One region of the Streptomyces sp. BK79 genome, then DNA from elsewhere that is predicted to be linked to it. Evidence: riboswitches for the same ligand, from Rfam matches in the RefSeq annotation. Region 1 holds a riboswitch; the other holds the start of a gene.
What was found. A riboswitch is a leader RNA that binds a small molecule or an ion and turns the genes downstream of it on or off. The one in region 1 is predicted to bind thiamine pyrophosphate.

Region 1 (5,780 bases):
CGTCGACCCCCTGCAAGACGGAGAGCACGCCGACGCCGACCCCGTCGGAGAGCTCCTCCACCCCGGCCGAGGAGACGGAGACGCCGGCCCCGGCGCCCTCCACGTCGGCCCCCGCACCGTCCGAGAGCGAGAGCACGGCCCCGGCCGCCGTGCCGAGCAACGCCCCGTCCCCGGCGGCCGGTGAGTCCAACCTCGCCGAGACCGGCGCCGGCTCCAACACCGGCATGATCGCCGGCATCGCGGCGGCCCTGGTCGCCGTCGGTGGCGGCGCGGTCTTCTTCGGCCTGCGCCGACGCGGAGCCAACGGCGACCGCTGACGCCCGTACCGGTACGCGGCACCGGTGGCCCGTCCCCGTCCGGGGGGCGGGCCACCGTCGCACCGGCTCACCCGGACGACGCCACCACCAGCTGCGGGATCACCCCAGCACCACGATGTCCGCCGCGTCGAACTCCACCCCGACCGTGTCCCCCACCTCCGGCGCCGCCCGCAGCGCGCAGGCCGCCTCCAGGCGCGGCGCGCCCTCGGGACTCAGGTGCACGGCGACGTGCGTGCCCCGGAAGGTGCGGGCGGTCACCGTGCAGCGCAGGCCCGCGTCGGCGGCGACGAGGCGCACGCCGGCCGGCCGGACGAGCAGGGTACGGGCGCCCTGCGGGGCGTCGTCGGGGACCGGCACCTTGCCCCACGGGGTGTTCGCGGCCTGCCCGGCGACGGTCGCCTCGACGACGTTGTCGAAGCCGAGGAAGCGGGCCACGAAGGCGTCGGCCGGCCGCTGCCACACCTGAAGGGGCGTCCCCGACTGGGCGATGCGCCCGTCCCGCATGACCACGACCCGGTCGGCGAGCGCGAAGGCCTCGCCCTGGTCGTGCGTCACGGCGAGCACGGTGGTGCCCAGCCGGCCGAACAGCTCCCGCAGCTCGACGACGAGGCGTTCCCGCAGCGAGCGGTCGAGCTGGCCGAGCGGCTCGTCCAGCATCAGCAGCCGCGGCCGGGGCGCGAGGGCGCGGGCCAGCGCCACCCGCTGCTGCTCACCGCCGGAGAGCGCGGCGACGGACCGGCGGGCGGCGCCGGGCAGCCCCACCAGCTCCAGCAACTCCCCCACCCGCTCCTGCTGCGCGGCACGTGAGGCGCCGCGCATCCGGGGCCCGAAGGCGATGTTCCCGGCCACGTCCCGCTGCGGGAACAGCTGGTGGTCCTGGAACATCAGCCCGACCCCGCGCCGGTGCGCGGGCACCCCGGACTGGTCCCGCCCGTCCAGCGTCACCCGCCCGGCGTCCAGCGGCTGGAGCCCGGCGACCGCCCTCAGCAGCGTCGACTTGCCGCTGCCGCTGGGCCCGAGCACGCACACCACCTCGTGCTCGGCGACCTCCAGGTCGACGGCGTCGAGCACGGCCCGCCCGCCGAAACGGACGGTCGCGCCTTCGAGACTCAGCAGGCTCGGTGGCATCTAGAACTCCCCGCTCCGGTCGGTCCGCAGCCGCTCCAGCACCACCAGGGCCACGGCACACACCAGCATCAGAATCGTCGACAGGGCCATCGCCTGGCCGTAGTTCATGTCCCCGGGCCGCCCCAGCAGGCGGGCCACGGCCACCGGCAGCGTCGGGTTGTCGGGCCGCGCGATGAACACGGTCGCCCCGAACTCGCCGAGCGACACCGCGAAGGCGAACCCGGCCGCGACGAGCAGGGCCCGCCGCACCATCGGCAGGTCCACCTCGCGCCACACCCGCCACGGCGACGCCCCCAGCACCGTCGCCGCCTCCCGCAGCCGCTCGTCCACCGCCCGCAGCACCGGCAGCATGGTCCGTACGACGAACGGGACACCGACCAGCGCCTGCGCGAGCGGCACCAGGATCCAGGAGGAGCGCAGGTCCAGCGGCGGTTCGTCCAGCGCGATCAGGAACCCGAAGCCGACCGTCACGGCGGACACCCCGAGCGGCAGCATCAGCAGCGCGTCGAAACCGCGCACGAAACGGCCCGCGTCGCGCCGGGTCAGCGCGGTGGCGGCCAGCGCGCCGATCACCACGGCGATGGCGGTGGCGGCGACGGCGTACTGGAGGGAGTTGCCGACCGCCTCGATCGGCGGGACGAGGAAGGTGCCGCCGTCCTCGCGGGTCAGCGCCCGGTAGTAGCCGAAGCCGGGGGCGCCGAGCGAGCGCTGCACCAGTACGGCCAGCGGCAGCACGACCAGGCCCGCGACGGTGAGCAGGACCCCGGTCAGCAGGGCCCACTGCCCGGCACCGCGCGGCCGGCGGGCGGTCGTGGCCGCGTCCACCAGCCGCAGGGCCGTCTCCCGCCGCCGTACCGTCCAGGCGTGCACGGCGAGGACGGCGGCGACCGCCGCGAACTGGATCAGTGTCAGCACGGCGGCCGTAGACAGGTCGAAGACCTGCGAGGTCTGCCGGTAGATCTCCACCTCCAGGGTGGAGAAGGCGGGCCCGCCGAGGATCTGGACGACACCGAAGGAGGTGAAGGTGAACAGGAACACCATCAGCGAGGCCGCGGCCACGGCGGGCGCGAGCGCGGGCAGCGTCACCTGCCGCCAGGCCCTGGGCCGCGAGGCGCCGAGCATCCGCGCGGCCTCCTCCTGGCGCGGGTCGAGCTGCGCCCACAGACCGCCGACGGTGCGGACCACGACGGCGTAGTTGAAGAAGACGTGCGCGAGCAGGATCGCCCACACGGTGGTGTCCAGCCGTACGCCCCACAGCTCGTCGAACAGCCCGCCGCGCCCGACCAGGGCCAGGAACGCCGTACCGACGACGACCGTCGGCAGCACGAACGGCACCGTCACCACGGCCCGCAGCACCTGCTTGCCGGGGAAGTCGAGGCGGGCGAAGGCGTAGGCGCCGGGCAGGGCGACGAGCAGCGTGAGCGCGGTGGAGGCCAGCGCCTGCCAGGTGGTGAACCACAGCACGTGCCGGACGTCGGACTGGGCGAGCACGTCCCCGATCCGCCCGAACCGCCAGACCCCGTCGACCTCCAGTCCGCGCGCGACGATCGCGGCGACGGGGTAGGCGAAGAACACCGCGAAGAACGCGACGGGCACCGCCATCAGGGCGAGCCGCGCCGCGCTCCCGCGCACGGTCCTGGTCCTCGTCCCGGCCCTGCCTACTTCAGTACGAGAGAGGTCCACGCCTTGACCCACTCGTCGCGGTGGTCGGCGATCTTCGCCGGGTCCATGGTCTGCGGGTCCTCGGCCCGCGGCCCGAACTTCCGGAACGCCTCGGGCAGCCGCGCGCCCTCGCGGACCGGGTGGACGAACATGTTCAGCGGCAGGTCCTCCTGGAACCGCTCGCCGATGAGGAAGTCGAGGAGCGCCTTGCCGCCCTCGGGGTTCGCGGCGTTGCTCAGCAGACCCGCGTACTCGACCTGGCGGAAGCAGGTGCCCTCGGCGACGCCCGTCGGCGCGGTGGCCGGCTGCGGGTCGGCGTAGATCACCTCGGCGGGCGGGGAGGAGGCGTAGGAGACGACGAGCGGACGATCGCCCTTGGCCTTCTTGCCGCCGGCCGAGCCGGAGAACTCCTCGTTGTACGCCTGCTCCCAGCTGTCGACGACCTTGACGCCGTTCGCCTTGAGCTTCTTCCAGTAGTCCTGCCAGCCCTCGTCCCCGTACGCGGCGGCCGTGCCGAGCAGGAAGCCGAGGCCGGGGGACGAACTGCCGGCGTTCTCGGTGACGAGCAGGTCCTTGTACGCGGGCTCGGCGAGGTCGTCGAGGGAGTCCGGCGGGGTCAGCCCGCGCTCGCTGAAGTACGCCTTGTCGTAGTTGACGCACACGTCACCGGTGTCGACGGGCGTGACGCGGTGCTCGGCGTCGGCCTGGAACGCGGGGTCGACCCGGTCGAGGCCCTTCGCCTCGTACGGCTGGAACAGCCCGTTGTCGAGCGCGCGGGACAGCAGGGTGTTGTCGACGCCGAAGAAGACGTCGCCCTGGGGGTTGTCCTTGGTGAGGATGGCCTTGTTGACGGCCTGCCCGGCGTCGCCGTCCTCCAGGACCCTGACCTTGTAGCCGGAGCTCTTCTCGAAGGCGGCGACGACGTCCTTCGAGGCCGCCCACGAGTCGTGGCTGACCAGCGTCACGGTCCTGGAGTCGCCGGAGCCCTGCCCGTCGCCGTCGGACGACGATCCGCACGCGGCCAGGCCGCCGACCATGCCGAGGCCGAGGGCCAGGGCGGCGGCCTTCTTGGTGATGCTCACTGATTCCTCCTGGGTGACCAGGAGAAGACGCGGCCCCGCCCGCAGCCCCTGGGGACCTCGGGCAGGGCGCAACAGCTCGAGTGATGACCGATCTCCCTACCCAGAATGACCTGGGCCAGGTTCGGAGGGTCTGCGGCCGGTGCCGCACTCTCAGCGCTGTGGCGCTCCCCTGTCGGAATATGAAGATGTACTGACGTATGAAAGATGTACTGACGTACGAAGGTGTACTGACGTATGAAGCTGTACGCCGGTCAGGTTACCGCTCGCTCGCGGCGAGCTGACCACACGCCCCGTCGATCTCCTGGCCACGGGTGTCCCGGATCGTCACCGGCACACCGTGCGCCGCGATCGCCTCGACGAACGCCTTCTCGTCCTCGGGCCGCGACGCGGTCCACTTCGAGCCGGGCGTCGGGTTGAGCGGGATGAGGTTGACGTGCACGGGCCTGCCCTTGAGCAGCCGCCCGAGCCGGTCACCGCGCCACGCCTGGTCGTTGATGTCCCGGATCAGCGCGTACTCGATGGACAGCCGGCGCCCGGACACCGCCGCGTACTCGAACCCGGCGTCCAGCACCTCGCGGACCTTCCAGCGCGTGTTGACGGGGACGAGGGTGTCGCGCAGCTCGTCGTCCGGCGCGTGCAGCGAGATGGCGAGGCGGCACTTGAAGCCCTCGCCGGTGAAGCGGTGGATAGCGGGGACGAGGCCGACCGTGGAGACGGTGATGCCCCGCTGGGACAGGCCCAGTCCGTCGGGCTCGGGGTCGGTGAGGCGGCGGATGGCCCCCACGACGCGGTTGTAGTTGGCCAGGGGCTCGCCCATGCCCATGAACACGATGTTGCTGAGCCGCGCCGGCCCGCCGGGGACCTCACCGTCCCTGAGCGCCCGCATTCCGTCGACGATCTGGTGCACGATCTCGGCCGTCGACAGGTTCCGGTCCAGGCCGGCCTGCCCGGTGGCGCAGAACGGGCAGTTCATGCCGCAACCCGCCTGGGAGCTGATGCACATGGTGACCCGGTCCGGGTAGCGCATGAGGACGGACTCGACGAGCGTCCCGTCGAACAGCTTCCACAGCGTCTTGCGGGTGGTGCCCTGGTCGGTCGACAGATGCCGCACGACCGACATCAGCTCGGGCAGCAGCGCCTCCCGCAGACCCTGACGCGAACCGGCCGGGATGTCGGTCCACTGCTCGGGATCGTGCGCGTACCGCGCGAAGTAGTGCTGCGAGAGCTGCTTGGCGCGGAACGGCTTCTCGCCGATCGCGGCGACGGCCTCCTTGCGCTCGGCGGGCGTGAGGTCGGCGAGGTGCCGCGGCGGCTTCTTGGCTCCGCGGGGGGCGACGAATGTGAGTTCTCCGGGCTTAGGCATGGCCCTACCAGTGTCGCAGACATACGGAGAGGGACCCGCCGCCCTGTGGACAGCGAGCCCCTCAACCAAGAACCGCAGGTCAGGCCGAGCCTGCCACGATCACCTTCCGGTTCAGCCCGATCCGACGAAGATCACCAGCAGCAGCCACACCACCGGTGCCGTCGGCAGCAGTGAGTCCAGCCGGTCCATGATGCCGCCGTGCCCCGGCAGGAGCGTGCCCATGTCCTT
Region 2 (5,780 bases), on a different contig from region 1:
TTGCGGTAGACACCGCCGTCGGAGAAGAACAGCACCAGGGTCGGCGCCGCCGCCGGGTTCTCCCGGACGAAGGCACGCACCTCGGCGATCACCTTCTGCTCCTCGTTCCCGATGCCGACCGCCCGCATGTCGGCCTGGTCGGGGTGCAGGCCCTTCTTCCTGCCACGGCGGAACAGGCTCATCTCCCCCACGCGTACGTGCAGCCGCAGCCAGTCGGGCAGCTCGCCGATGCGGAGGTCGGGCAGGCGCGCCGGGTTCGAGGCGAAGGTCCAGGCCTGCATCTCTCCGTCGTCGTCCAACTGGGCCGCGACGGCCGCCATCCGTTCCACGACGTCCGTGACCACGCCCTTGGAGTAGAGGAAGGACATGGACCCGGAGGCGTCGAGCACCAGGACGACGCGCGCGGTGACACCGGCCGCCCCGTGCTTCTTCAGACTGACCGCGACCTGTTCCTTGCGCAGGGACAGCCGTTTGCGCATGTCGACGGGCAGGTGCTCCTCCCCCTTGGTGAGGCGAGGGCCCGCAGTGGTGGGCGGCGTCGCCGGTGCGGGGGAGGGTGCCGGGGGCGAGGACGGTGCCGGTACCGGTGGCGGTGCCGGTGCCGAGGGCGCGGGTGTCGGAGGAGCCTGAGGTGCCGCCACCGTCGACGGGGCCGTTGGCGCGGCCGGAGCCTCGTCCACGGTGATCCCGAAGTCGGTGGCCAGCCCGGCGAGACCGGAGGCGTACCCCTGTCCGACCGCCCGGAACTTCCACTTCCCCTGCCGCCGGTACAGCTCGCCGCCGAGCAGCGCGGTCTCCGGCCCGGCCGTCATGTCGAACCGGGCCAGCTCGGTCCGGGTCCCGGCCTCCAGCAACCGCAGCGACAGCCCGGGAACCTGGCCGAAGGTCCCACCGTCCGCCGAGGCACCCAGGACGATGCGGTCGACGACCGGTTCCACCGAGCGCAGGTCCACCTCGACGGCGTCGGTCATGACGCCCGCCCCCGCACCGGACCCGCCCTGCTTGCCCACGTGCCGCACCGCGTCGGACGCGTGCCGGGGCTGGTTGTAGAAGACGAAGTCACCGTCGTCCCGCACCCGGCCCTCCGCGGTGAGCAGCAGCGCGGAGACGTCGACCTCGGGCACGGCCGGTCCGGCGGACCAGACGAGTTCGACGCGCACCGCGGGGGAGTCGACGGCGAGGTTGGCGCCCTTGCTCAGGGAAGTGGCTGTCATGCGCCCAGTCTGCCCAGACCCGGCCTTCGATGGGGAGAGGGCGGGCTGTGCGGCCTGTCCCCTCCCCACCGCCGCCCGGGCCTCGTTCAGTCCGCGATCGGCAGGTACACGCGATTGCCCGCGGCGGCGAACTCCTGCGACTTCTGGGCCATTCCCTCCTCGATCTCGGCCTTGCTCCCTCCGTGCTCCCGCCGGATGTCCTGCGAGATCTTCATCGAGCAGAACTTCGGCCCGCACATCGAGCAGAAGTGGGCCGTCTTGGCGGGCTCGGCCGGCAGGGTCTCGTCGTGGAACTCCCGTGCCGTGTCCGGGTCGAGGGCCAGGTTGAACTGGTCCTCCCACCGGAACTCGAACCGGGCGTCGGACAGCGCGTCGTCCCACTCCTGCGCACCTGGGTGCCCCTTGGCGAGGTCGGCGGCATGGGCGGCGATCTTGTAGGTGATGACGCCGGTCTTGACGTCGTCACGGTTGGGCAGGCCCAGGTGCTCCTTGGGCGTGACGTAGCAGAGCATGGCCGTGCCCCACCAGGCGATCATCGCGGCACCGATGCCGGAGGTGATGTGGTCGTACGCCGGCGCGACGTCCGTCGTCAGCGGGCCGAGCGTATAGAACGGAGCTTCCTCGCAGATCTCCTGCTGAAGATCGATGTTCTCCTTGATCTTGTGCATCGGGACGTGGCCCGGGCCCTCGATCATGGTCTGCACGTGGAAGCGCTTGGCGATCGAGTTGAGCTCCCCGAGGGTGCGCAGCTCCGCGAACTGCGCCTCGTCGTTGGCGTCCGCGATCGAGCCCGGCCGCAGGCCGTCGCCGAGGGAGTACGTGACGTCGTAGGCCGCGAGGATCTCGCAGAGTTCCTCGAAGTTCTCGTACAGGAACGACTCCCGGTGGTGCGCCAGGCACCATGCCGCCATGATCGAGCCGCCCCGCGAGACGATGCCGGTCTTGCGGTTCGCGGTCAGCGGCACGTACGCCAGCCGCACACCCGCGTGGACCGTCATGTAGTCCACGCCCTGCTCGGCCTGCTCGATGACCGTGTCCTTGTAGATCTCCCAGGTCAGCTCCTCGGCCCGGCCGTCGACCTTCTCCAGTGCCTGGTAGAGCGGCACCGTCCCGATGGGCACGGGGGAGTTGCGCAGCACCCACTCGCGCGTGGTGTGGATGTTGCGGCCGGTGGAAAGGTCCATGACCGTGTCGGCGCCCCACCGGGTCGCCCAGGTCATCTTCTCGACCTCCTCCTCGATGGAGGACGTCACCGCCGAGTTGCCGATGTTGGCGTTGACCTTCACCAGGAACCGCTTGCCGATGATCATCGGCTCGATCTCCGGGTGGTTGACGTTGGCGGGCAGTACGGCGCGGCCCGCCGCGATCTCCTCGCGGACCACTTCCGGCGAGACGTTCTCCCGGAGGGCCACGTACTCCATCTCCGGCGTGACCTCGCCCCGACGGGCGTAGGCGAGCTGGGTGACGGGCGTGCCGTCCCGCCCCCGGCGCGGCTGACGCGGGCGGCCGGGGAAGACCGCGTCCAGGTTGCGCAGACCTCCGCGGGGGGAGGTGTGCTTGATGCCGTCGTCCTCGGGGCGGACGGGGCGGCCCGCGTACTCCTCGGTGTCGCCCCTGGCGATGATCCAGTTCTCACGCAGCGGCGGCAGCCCCCTGCGGACGTCGGTGTCGACCAGCGGATCGGTGTACGGGCCCGACGTGTCGTACAGCGTGACCGACTGCCCGTTGGTGAGATGCACCTGACGGACCGGCACCCGCAGGTCGGGGCGCGAGCCCTCGACGTACGCCTTGTGCCAGCCGATGGACTTCCCGTCCTCCGTGCGCTCCTTGTGAGCGGAGTTCTGCGCGGAGGCAGGCGTGCGTGCGTCCTCGATGGTCATGAGACCTACTCCCTACGCCGGCATTACCCGGTAACAGGTTCGGCGGTCGACGCAGCGGCTTCCGTCTGCCGACGCTTCGTGGGATAGGTCACTCGACTTCGGTGACGTTTCCCGTGAAACATCGCTGGGACGGAGGTCAGCGCCCTCTCAGCCCGGTGCTCCGAGCTCCCGCGTGTACAAAGGTGCCTCCACGCTAGCGCCAATTCGGGCGCGGTGAACAGAGGGCCCCCCTGGTTCTTGCGATGATCGGGCGGTGACCACACCGCAGCATCCCCCCTTCCCACCGCACGAGCCCGGCCGCGGGCAGGGCTCCGACGGCGGCGCCGGCCGCGAGGCCGGGCCCGCCTCCCCCACCGCCCATGGGCACGCGCACGTCCACAGTCACGGGCCGGCCACGCCGGTCTCCCGGCATCTGCGGAAGGTCATCGCGGCGGTCCTCATCCCGTTCGCGGCGGCCGTCCTGGTCGGGCTCGGGGTGCTGTGGCCCGGTGGTGCTCCGGCGCACGAACGCACCGGGGTCGGCTTCGACCGGCAGACGCAGGACGGCACCGTCACGAAGGTGGTCGAGCTGAGCTGTCAGTCCGTCAACGCCTCGGGCGTCCCGCCGACCGGTGACACCTCCACCGCGGAGGGCTCCTCCGCGGTGCAGCAGGCGAACGGCGACTGCAAGCGGGCGACGATCCGCGTCGACAGCGGCAAGGACAAGGGCCGTACGTTCACCGAGGTCGTGCAGCCGGACCAGTCACGGCAGTTGCACGAGGGCCAGAAGGTGGTGGTCGCCTACGAGCCCTCCGCGCCGAAGGACCTGCAGTACTCGGTGACCGACATCAACCGCGGGCTGCCGCTGGCCCTGCTCGCCGGCATCTTCGCGATCGCCGTCGTGGTCGTCGGACGACTGCGGGGCCTGATGGCCCTGGTCTCGCTGGCCCTCAGCTTCCTGCTGCTGAACTTCTTCATCCTGCCCGCGATCCTGCAGGGATCGAATCCCCTGGCCGTCGCCGTGGTCGGGTCGAGCGCCATCATGCTGATCGCGCTGTATCTGTGTCACGGCCTGTCGGCCCGGACCTCCGTCGCGGTGCTCGGCACCCTGATCTCCCTGCTGCTGATCGGCGTCCTCGGATCGCTGTTCATCGGCTGGGCCGCGCTGACCGGCAACACGGACGACAACACCGGCCTCATCCACGGCCTGTATCCGACGATCGACATGAGCGGTCTGCTGCTCGCCGGTGTCATCATCGGTTCGCTGGGTGTCCTGGACGACGTGACGGTCACGCAGACCTCCGCGGTCTGGGAACTCCACGAGGCCAATCCGACCATGGGCTGGCGCGGCCTGTACCGCGCGGGCATCCGCATCGGCCGCGACCACATCGCGTCGGTCGTCAACACGCTCGTCCTCGCCTACGCGGGCGCCGCGCTGCCCCTGCTGCTGCTGTTCTCGATCGCGCAGAGCGGGGTGGGGACGGTCGCCAACAGCGAGCTGGTCGCGGAGGAGATCGTGCGCACGCTGGTCGGATCGATCGGCCTGGTGGCGTCCGTGCCGGTCACCACGGCCCTCGCTGCCCTGGTGGTGTCCGCCGACCGGTCCGCCGACCGGACGGCGGCCCAGACCTCCGGAGGGGCGCCGGGCCCCGGCACGGCCCCCGGGCGCGGCGGAGGCGGCCGGCGCCGTAAGCGCTGACGCGCTTTCGGGCGAAGCGTTACGCCAGCGCCGAAGGGCTGCCGTAACGGTTCATCCGGCGCTCTGTTCCTCCGCCAGGATGCGGTCCAGGGCCTCGTCGAGGTGGGCGTCGAAGTCGGCGAGCGCCCCCTCCTGCCCCAGCGGCACCAGCTTGTCGGTCCGGTCGAGGAACGCGACCAGGGGAGCGGCCGACGAGCGGAACAGTGCCTGGTCGATGCCGACCTGGAGACGGATCAGCACCTCGGCCAGCGGTTCGGGGTCGACGGGGGCGATGCGCACGTCACCGTCACCGCACGGCCGTCCCACGCCGTCGACCAGCAGTTCCCGGCCGAAGGCCCAGGTGACCGGTGCGTCCCCGGGCAGATGGAAGGTCAGGCGCACGGCATAGGGATCACAGGTCTCGTAGCGCAGTTCCACCGGAATGCGGAACGAGAGCTCCTCGGACACGAGAAAGCTCATCATGACCTCTGCCTGTACGGACTCGCCCATCGCCTACCCCGTCATTCGCCGTCGACTGTCCGGGAATCAAACCTCTAACACTGGTGGCATCTTGCTCAACGTACACACCAGATCACAAGGAGTGAGTTTTCAGATACTGATAGAGATCGAGAGTGACCCCAGAAGCCGGCCCACCTCGTGCTGCAACCGCTCCGCCGCGGGCAGCAGCCGGTCGGCCTGGTGGAGGGGCAGGGAGATGGCCATGGTCGCGGCCGTGGTGCCGACGGTGATCGGGATCGCCGCGCAGACCGTCCCCAGGGCGTACTCCTGGCGTTCGATCACCGGCGTCATCCGGCGCATGCGTTCCAGCCGTTTCAGCAGCGTGTGCTCGTCACGCACCGTGTACGGCGTGACCGGCTGCACCGGGTAACGGTCCAGGTGGTCGCGGCGGGCGTCCTCGTCCAGTTGCGACAGGAGGCACTGCCCGATCGCGTGCGCGTGTCCGGTCTCGCGGAAGTCCGCCCACTCCTCGACCGCCGGAATGCCCGGGGTGTCGGACACGCACATGAC

Region 2: it holds a riboswitch for thiamine pyrophosphate, as region 1 does, so the genes downstream of both, thiC (phosphomethylpyrimidine synthase ThiC) here and ACFIF2_RS22430 (thiamine ABC transporter substrate binding subunit) in region 1, are expected to answer to the same signal.

What each region holds. Positions count from the first base shown of each region.
Region 1 covers NZ_JBHVOC010000017.1:159,747-165,526, reverse strand. The annotation lists gene ACFIF2_RS22445 (LAETG motif-containing sortase-dependent surface protein) at 1-317, shown strand, start outside; gene ACFIF2_RS22440 (ABC transporter ATP-binding protein) at 417-1,445, opposite strand; gene ACFIF2_RS22435 (ABC transporter permease) at 1,446-3,047, opposite strand; gene ACFIF2_RS22430 (thiamine ABC transporter substrate binding subunit) at 3,104-4,189, opposite strand; TPP riboswitch at 4,265-4,370, opposite strand; gene rlmN (23S rRNA (adenine(2503)-C(2))-methyltransferase RlmN) at 4,446-5,552, opposite strand; gene ACFIF2_RS22420 (phosphatidate cytidylyltransferase) at 5,664-5,780, opposite strand, start outside.
Region 2 covers NZ_JBHVOC010000025.1:144,587-150,366, forward strand. The annotation lists gene ACFIF2_RS28775 (VWA domain-containing protein) at 1-1,214, opposite strand, end outside; gene thiC (phosphomethylpyrimidine synthase ThiC) at 1,301-3,094, opposite strand; TPP riboswitch at 3,087-3,276, opposite strand; gene ACFIF2_RS28785 (YibE/F family protein) at 3,348-4,772, shown strand; gene ACFIF2_RS28790 (SsgA family sporulation/cell division regulator) at 4,824-5,261, opposite strand; gene ACFIF2_RS28795 (IclR family transcriptional regulator) at 5,361-5,780, opposite strand, start outside.